DNA from 2 places in the Stutzerimonas sp. LR2 genome. Region 2 is predicted to be linked to the other one. Evidence: predicted binding sites of a transcription regulator. Region 2 holds the regulator's gene; the other holds the start of a gene.

Region 1 (4,209 bases), on a different contig from region 2:
ACCCTCACCCACCTGGCGCTGCATGTGCCAGACCTGGACGCCTGTATCGCCTTCTACACGCGGTTTTGCGGAATGCGGGTGTTCCACGAACGCCCTGGCAAAGGCTCACGCATCGTCTGGATGGCCGAGCCCGGCAAGGAGCGTGAATTCATCTTCGTGATCATGCCGGGCGGCATGGATCGCTCGCTGGCGGAGAACGACTACAGCCATTTCGGTTTCGCCATGGCCACTCGGGAGGAAGTGGATGCGGTAGCCGAATTGGCGCGCGCGGATGGCTGCTTGATCTGGGAGCCGCGCGACGAGCCCTATCCGGTGGGCTACTACTGTGGGGTACGCGACCCGGCGGGCAACTATGTGGAGTTCAGCTATGGCCAGCCGCTCGGGCCGGGCGCCGAGGAATTGCCCGCGCCATAAAACGATCGGGCCACCCTGAGGTGGCCCGACTGGATCAGAACGCCTTACCGGTGAGGTAGAAGTTCTCGTAGCAGAAGTTGGTCGCCTCGATGTATCCCTCGGCGCTACCGCAGTCGAAACGCTGTCCCTTGAATTTGTAGGCCAGCACGCAACCGTCCTTTGCCTGCTTCATCAGCGCGTCGGTGATCTGGATTTCACCTCCCTTGCCCGGCTCGGTCTGCTCGATCAGCTCGAAGATGTCCGGGGTGAGGATGTAACGGCCGATGATCGCCAGGTTCGACGGGGCGTCTTCCGGCTTGGGCTTTTCGACCATGTGGCTGACGCGGAAGATGTCGTCGCGAATCATCTCGCCGGCAATCACGCCGTACTTGCTGGTTTCTTCCGGCGGTACTTCCTGGATCGCCACGATCGAGCAGCGGAACTGGTTGTACAGTTTGACCATCTGCGCCAGCACCGGGTCGCCATCGAGGTTGATGCAGAGGTCGTCTGCCAGCACCACGGCGAACGGCTCGTCACCGATCAGCGGACGGCCGCTGAGAATCGCGTGGCCCAGCCCCTTCATTTCCACCTGACGGGTGTAAGAAAAGCTGCACTCGTCGATCAGGCGACGAATACCGACGAGGTACTTTTCCTTGTCGGTGTTGCGAATCTGATGCTCGAGCTCATAGCTGATATCGAAGTGGTCTTCGAGCGAGCGCTTGCCGCGCCCGGTGACCATGGCGATCTGCGTGAGCCCTGCCGCCAGCGCCTCCTCTACCCCGTACTGGATCAGCGGCTTGTTCACCACCGGCAGCATTTCCTTGGGCATGGCCTTGGTTGCGGGGAGAAAACGGGTGCCATATCCGGCAGCGGGAAAAAGGCATTTCTTGATCATGTGAGTCCTTGAAATGAAGGTTCCAATCGATGCACTGCTTGTAGGAACAGCAGCTGCCTTGCGGTGTTGCCCGGTCTTGCCGGCGTAGAGCCTACGACCATCGTTTTCATAAGGGGTTCGCAGCGAACGCAACGGAGGAATGCAGAAAAGATGCCCGTTCACTGACGTCTTTTCCAATCGCCTGCCAGACGGGTCGGCAACGCTAATATCGCTTTGCCATTCTGTAAAGCGGCGCTATGTCTCATGCCCGTTTGCACCGGCGTGATGCATACCGCCGCTTCTGTTCTTTAGCAGTGCGCGGTTACAGCAAGATGCCAACCAGGACCGCCGCCCCTGCCCTCGAACTCATGACCTGAGTCAGTGAAAGCTGCATTTGCTCCGTCATTGGTCGAGCGACGTGGTTCACATTCCTCGGAAAGCAATACCATAGCGCGCGCCATAATGGCGCAAGGCTACCACCGGCTTCGAAGTTTCAAGAATCCACGCTACTAGCCGATACGAGCTTCAGATCGCCCAGCTCGTTGCTGCGTCGTCATGGGAAACCAATAAAACAAGAGTGCAGTGACAGCTACCTCCCGCGTGGCAGTAGTACTAAGGAAAACCATGAACAACTCCGCCCCTCGACAAATGTCCGTGCAGACGAAGATCAACCTGGCGCTGGTGCTGGTGCTGGTGGCGATCATGTCGGCCTCGCTGTTCATCGCTGCCAGCACGGAGAAGCGGCTGGTTCTGCAGGTGGTCGAGCAGCAGACCAAGGATGCCGCCGACTCGTACTTCGACAGCATCAACACCATGATGCTGACCGGTACCATGGCGCAGCGCGAGGTGCTGCGAAACAAGATCCTGGCACGCCCCGGCGTCATCGATGCGCGCATCATCCGAGGCGATGAAGTGACCAAGGTGTTCGGTCCCGGTTACGCGCATCAGGCGCCTGCCGACGCGCTCGATCGTCAGGCGTTGACGGGCGAGTCGATCATTCAGGTCGACAAGAAGGATGGCGGCCGGGTGCTGACCGTGATCAACCCGATCCTTGCCCATGCCGACTACCGCGGAACCAACTGCCTGACCTGCCACCAGGTCGCCGAGAACGCCGTCATGGGCGCCGTGCGCATCAGCTACGACCTCAAGGCGCTGGATCAGGAGGTCGACCGCAATATCCTCGTCAGCGGCGCGATCCAGTTGTTGTTGCTGATTGTCGGCGTGGTGGTGATGTGCATGACCGTCCGCCATGTGATCCTGCGTCGTATCAACGCCATGCGCCACACCATGGACAGCATGGCCGAAGACGAGGATCTCAGCCGCAGTGTCGCGGTCGGTGCAAAGGATGAAATCGGCGCCATGGGCGATGCCTTCAACCGCATGATCGGCAAGTTCCGCCATAGCCTGGAAGCAGTCGCCGGGGTCACGCACCAGCTCACCGATGTGTCCGAACGCGTCTCCCATGTCGCGGAAAAGACCCTGGCCGCGGTCAACGACCAGCGCAGCGAGACCGATCTGGTCGCCTCGGCGATGAACGAGATGAGTGCCACCGTGCAGGAAGTGGCGCGCAACGCCAGCCATACGGCAACTGCTTCCACCGGAGCGGACAATGAATCGAAGGCCGGCGTGAAGGTCGCCAGCGAAGCGCTGGATGGTATCGAAGTGCTGATCGCCGAAATCGAAAAGGCCGCCGAGGTGATCCAGCGGGTCGAGAGCGACAGCGCCAGCATCGACATGGTGCTCGGGGTGATCAACGGCATCGCCGAGCAGACCAACCTGCTGGCGCTGAACGCCGCGATCGAAGCAGCCCGCGCCGGCGAACAGGGCCGCGGCTTCGCGGTGGTGGCTGACGAGGTGCGTACCCTCGCCTCGCGCACGCAGAAGTCCACCGAAGAAATTCAGGCCATGATCGAGCAGCTGCAAAGCGGCGTGCGCAACGCGGTACAGGCGATGAAGGAGGCGCAGCTGCGTGCGCGTTCCGGCTCGCAGTGCGTCGAGAAAGCCGCACAGAGCCTGAGCGTGATTGCCAACGAAGTGGGCACCATCAACGAGATGAACACCCAGATCGCCACGGCTGCCGAACAGCAGAGTGCGGTGGCCGAGGAGATCAACCGCAACATCACCACCATCAGCCGCATTGCCGACACCACCTCGGCCGACGCGGCACAAACCTCGCAGATCAGCGATGAACTGGTGCGCCTGGCTACCGAACTGAACCGTCTGGTCGGCCAGTTCAAGCTCTGAGCACGCACGCGAGGCCAGCCGCGGTCTCGCGTCTTCTGCGCCCTGCATCCCGCCCAGCGGTGCGGTGCGGGGCGCTATTCTTGATCTGAGACAGTCGGCGCATGAGGCCTGATCGTCCATAATTCGCGCCCATGACCTGCCTGAGCCGGAAACACCCGAGGGTGGCACCGCGTTCCGCTTCCGACTCCGAATTCAACCCTTAGGTGAAACGAACAATGGACCAACTGCCGAGCTTCAACCGGGCCCTGGTCGAGAAATACGACCGTCCCGGTCCACGCTACACGTCCTACCCTACTGCCCCGCAGTTCCATCAGGCCTTCGCCGAGGACGACTACCGCGCTGCCGCTGCGCGCAGCAATCAGGCGCAGCCGCCCAAGCCGCTGTCGGTGTACATCCACATCCCGTTCTGCAAGAGCCTGTGCTACTACTGCGCCTGCAACAAGATCATCACCCACAAGACCGAGCGCGCCGTCGAGTACCTCGAGTACCTCAAGCGCGAGATCGCCATGCAGGGTGCGCTGTTCGACCGCTCGCGCAAGCTGACCCAGCTGCACCTGGGCGGTGGCACACCGACCTATTTCACCAGCGAACAGCTGGCCGACCTGATGGCGAGCCTGCATCAGGCGTTCAACATGGATGACAGCGACAGCCACGAGTTCTCCCTTGAAGTGGACCCGCGCACCGTCACCCCGGAGCAG
Region 2 (4,209 bases):
TGATCCTGATCGACACTGCCGGCCTGCCCGCCAGCGATCCGACGCTGCGCATGCAGCTGCAGGCGCTTTCGGACAAGGGTGTCAAATCGAAGAATTACCTGGTGCTGGCGGCAACCAGCCAGAGCCAGGTGCTCAAGGCGGCATGGCACAACTATCGTCGTTGCGGCCTGGCTGGCTGTATTCTGACCAAGTTGGATGAGGCGGGCAGCCTCGGTGATGTGCTCGGGCTCACAATCAGCCAGCACTTGCCGATAGCCTACCTCGCGGACGGCCCGCGCATTCCGGACGACCTGCATCTGCCGCGTAGCCATCAGCTGGTGAGCCGTGCGGTGAGTTTGCAATCCGGCGAGGAACCGAGCGAGGAAACCATGGCCGATATGTTCGCCGGGTTGTACAACGGTTCGTCACGGCGGGCTGGATGATGTGGCGACAGCGGTACCAGAATGAATCAGATGCGTGCCCTGCGTGCGCATCGCCGGCCGAAAGGCCCCAGCAAGATATAGGCGTGTGAACATGGGTATGCATCCCGTACAGGTGATTGCGGTGACCGGCGGCAAGGGTGGCGTCGGCAAGACCAACGTGTCGGTCAATCTGGCGCTGGCCCTGGCCGATCTCGGTCGGCGCGTGGTGCTGCTCGACGCCGACCTCGGCTTGGCCAACGTCGACGTGCTGCTGGGTCTGACCAGCAAGCGCACCCTGGCCGACGTAATTGCCGGCGAGTGCGATCTGCGTGACGTGCTCATCCAGGGGCCAGGTGGCATTCGCATCGTGCCGGCAGCGTCCGGTACCCAGAGCATGGTGCAACTGTCGTCCCTGCAGCACGCAGGGCTGATCCAGGCATTCAGCGAGATGGGCGACGAGATCGACGTGCTGATCATCGACACCGCGGCCGGTATCGGCGACTCGGTAGTCAGCTTCGTGCGCGCCGCGCAGGAGGTGCTGCTGGTGGTCACCGACGAGCCGACATCGATCACGGACGCCTACGCGCTGATCAAGCTGCTCAATCGTGACTACGGCATCAGCCGCTTCCGCGTGTTGGCCAACATGGCCCATGCGCCGCAAGAAGGTCGCAACCTGTTCGCCAAACTGACTAAGGTTACCGAACGGTTTCTCGATGTGGCGCTGCAGTACGTTGGCGCCGTGCCTTACGACGAGGCCGTGCGCAAGGCGGTACAGAAACAGCGTGCGGTCTACGAGGCCTATCCGCGCTCGAAATGCGCGCTGGCCTTCAAGGCCATCGCACAGAAGATCGATACCTGGCCGTTGCCCGCAACACCGCGCGGCCATCTCGAATTCTTCGTGGAGCGCCTCATCAGTCCCGCTTCTCAAAGTCACGAATGACAGGTGCCGGATCCGCTATGTATTACAGCAAGGCTCAGGCAAAGGATGCGCAGTACCGCCTGATCGATCAGTACGCCCCGTTGGTCAAGCGAATCGCTTACCACCTGTTGGCGCGCCTGCCTGCCAGTGTGCAGGTGGACGATCTGATCCAGGCTGGAATGATCGGACTGCTGGAAGCAGCGAAGAAATACGACGCCGGCAAAGGTGCCAGTTTCGAAACCTACGCCGGTATCCGCATCCGCGGCACCATGCTCGACGAAGTGCGCAAGGGAGACTGGGCGCCGCGCTCGGTGCACCGCAACTCGCGCATGGTCAGCGAGGCGATCCGCGCCATCGAGGCGAAAACCGGGCGTGACGCTAAAGATCACGAGGTTGCGGCCGAACTTAAGCTTAGCCTCGACGAGTATTACGCCATTCTCGGCGACACGCTGGGCAGCCGCCTCTTCAGCTTTGACGATCTGCTGCAGGAAGGCGAGCACGGCGAACTGCAGGAAGACGCGAGCAGCACCCATCCGGAACCGTTTCGCGATCTGGAGGACGAGCGTTTCCAGCAGGCGCTGGCCGATGCCATCGGTAATCTGCCCGAACGCGAGAAGCTGGTGCTGTCGCTGTATTACGACGAAGAGTTGAACTTGAAGGAAATTGGTCAGGTGCTGGGAGTCAGCGAGTCGCGTGTGAGCCAGTTGCATAGCCAGTGTGCTGCGCGCTTGCGTGCACGCCTCGGCGAATGGCGCGCCAATTGACAATTGTTTGCGGTATGACGTGCTCGGTTTGCTGAGGCATTTTGGGACTTACGGAGGTCGACTTGGACAAGAACATGAAAATCCTCATCGTCGATGACTTCTCGACGATGAGACGAATCATCAAGAACCTCTTGCGTGATCTGGGGTTCACCAACACCGCCGAGGCGGACGACGGCACCACCGCACTGCCGATGCTGAAAAGCGGCAGCTTCGATTTCCTGGTCACCGACTGGAACATGCCGGGCATGAGCGGTATCGATCTGCTGCGCACAGTGCGCGCGGACGAGCGCCTCAAGCATCTGCCGGTACTGATGGTGACCGCCGAGGCGAAGCGCGATCAGATCATCGAAGCGGCCCAGGCCGGGGTCAATGGCTATGTGGTCAAACCCTTCACCGCCCAGGTGCTCAAGGAAAAGATCGAGAAGATCTTCGAGCGCGTCAACGGCTGAAGCAGTAACGCCGCGAGGGCACTATGACGCAAGCAGACCAAAGCCTGGCAGAGTTCGAAGCGACTCTGAAGGCCAATGCACCCCGCCTGATTGAAAGCCTGCAGCAAGGCCGCTTCGATGAAGCGACGCAGATGTTCAACGAGCTCAATCAGGTGCGCAACAACGGGCTCTATCAGGAAGTGGGCAAGCTCACGCGCGAGCTGCACAACGCCATCGTCAAGCTCGAGATGGACACCTGCGCCACGGGCGGCGACCCGTCACCGATCACCGATGCCACCGACCGTCTGTCCTACGTGGTGGAAATGACCGAGAAAGCCGCCAATCGCACCATGGACCTGGTCGAGGAATCGGCCCCGCTGGTGAACTATGTCAGCTACGAGGCCCAGAGCCTGACGGCCGATTGGCAGCGCTTCATGCGCCGTGACATGAATGCCGAGCAGTTCCGCGATCTGGTCAAGCGCATCGACCAGTACCTGCAGCGCAGCATGAACGATGGCAGCCAGCTTTCGCAGAATCTCAGCGAGATCATGCTGGCCCAGGACTTCCAGGATCTAACCGGCCAGGTGATCAAGCGGGTGACCCGACTGATCACCGAGCTTGAAAGCAACCTGCTCAATCTCGTCCTCATGGCGGGGCAGGTGGACCGCGTTGCCGGCATCCAGCACGACCGCGATGCCATGCGCGCCGAGCAAGAGAAGAAAAAACAAGAAAAAATGCCTTCCAACGGTGAAGGTCCGCAGATGCATGCCGATATGCGTGAAGACGTCGTTTCCGGCCAGGACGATGTCGATGATCTGCTTTCAAGCCTGGGCTTTTAGGGGAAGTGAATATGAGCTTCGACGCCGATGAAGAAATCCTCCAGGACTTCCTGGTAGAGGCCGGCGAGATTCTCGAACTATTGTCCGAGCAACTCGTGGAGCTGGAAAGCAGCCCCGATGACATGGCGTTGCTCAATGCGATTTTTCGCGGGTTCCACACGGTCAAGGGCGGTGCAGGCTTCCTTCAGCTTCATGAGCTGGTGGAGTGCTGCCATATCGCCGAAAACGTCTTCGACATCCTGCGCAAGGGTGAGCGTCGCGTCGATTCCGAACTGATGGATGTCGTTCTGCAGGCGCTGGACGCCGTGAACGAAATGTTCAGTCAGGTCCGCGAACGCGTCGAGCCGACGCCTGCCTCACCCGAGCTGCTGGCTGCGCTTGCGCGCCTCGCCGAGCCCGCTTCCGCCGATGCAGCGCCAGTCGTTCCGGCTGCCCCGCAGGTGGTCGCCGAGCCTGAGGCCGAGCCCGCTGGCGCCGATAGCGAGTTCGAGCAGTTGCTCGACGCCATCCAGCCGGCTGCGAGCGAGACGGCTGCGAGCGAGGCCGAACACGGCCCCGTCACCGACGAGATCACCGACGACGAATTCGAGTCGCTGCTCGATCAGTTGCATGGCAAGGGCCAGTTCTCGGCACCGGCTAGCGCCGCAGCGCCTGCGGTACCTGTTGCGCCAGATGCAGCCGCTGCAAAGACCGGTGATGAAATCACCGATGAGGAATTCGAAGCACTTCTCGACCAGCTGCACGGCAAGGGCAAGTTCGAGCCAGTCGGCTCGGTCGCCGGCTCGTCGGCCGACGCGGCCGAAGCGGCCGGCGCCGAGTCCGCCAAGGACAGTGCGCCCGCGGCGTCCAGCGACGAAA

What was found. Region 2 encodes FliA, which starts transcription of late flagellar genes. Its sites were predicted from a motif close to CTAAAGTTTNNNNNNNNNNNGCCGNTAA; they were not measured.
Region 1: the regulator FliA is predicted to act here: its motif matches at 1,760-1,787, upstream of ACVRRC_RS15635 (methyl-accepting chemotaxis protein).

Annotation. Positions count from the first base shown of each region.
Region 1 is NZ_JBVTRR010000004.1:265,874-270,082, forward strand. It holds gene ACVRRC_RS15625 (VOC family protein) at 1-414, shown strand, start outside; gene galU (UTP--glucose-1-phosphate uridylyltransferase GalU) at 449-1,288, opposite strand; gene ACVRRC_RS15635 (methyl-accepting chemotaxis protein) at 1,892-3,511, shown strand; gene hemN (oxygen-independent coproporphyrinogen III oxidase) at 3,727-4,209, shown strand, end outside.
Region 2 is NZ_JBVTRR010000002.1:467,942-472,150, forward strand. It holds gene flhF (flagellar biosynthesis protein FlhF) at 1-422, shown strand, start outside; gene fleN (flagellar synthesis regulator FleN) at 514-1,341, shown strand; gene fliA (RNA polymerase sigma factor FliA) at 1,359-2,084, shown strand; gene ACVRRC_RS08700 (chemotaxis response regulator CheY) at 2,159-2,533, shown strand; gene ACVRRC_RS08705 (protein phosphatase CheZ) at 2,557-3,351, shown strand; gene ACVRRC_RS08710 (chemotaxis protein CheA) at 3,363-4,209, shown strand, end outside.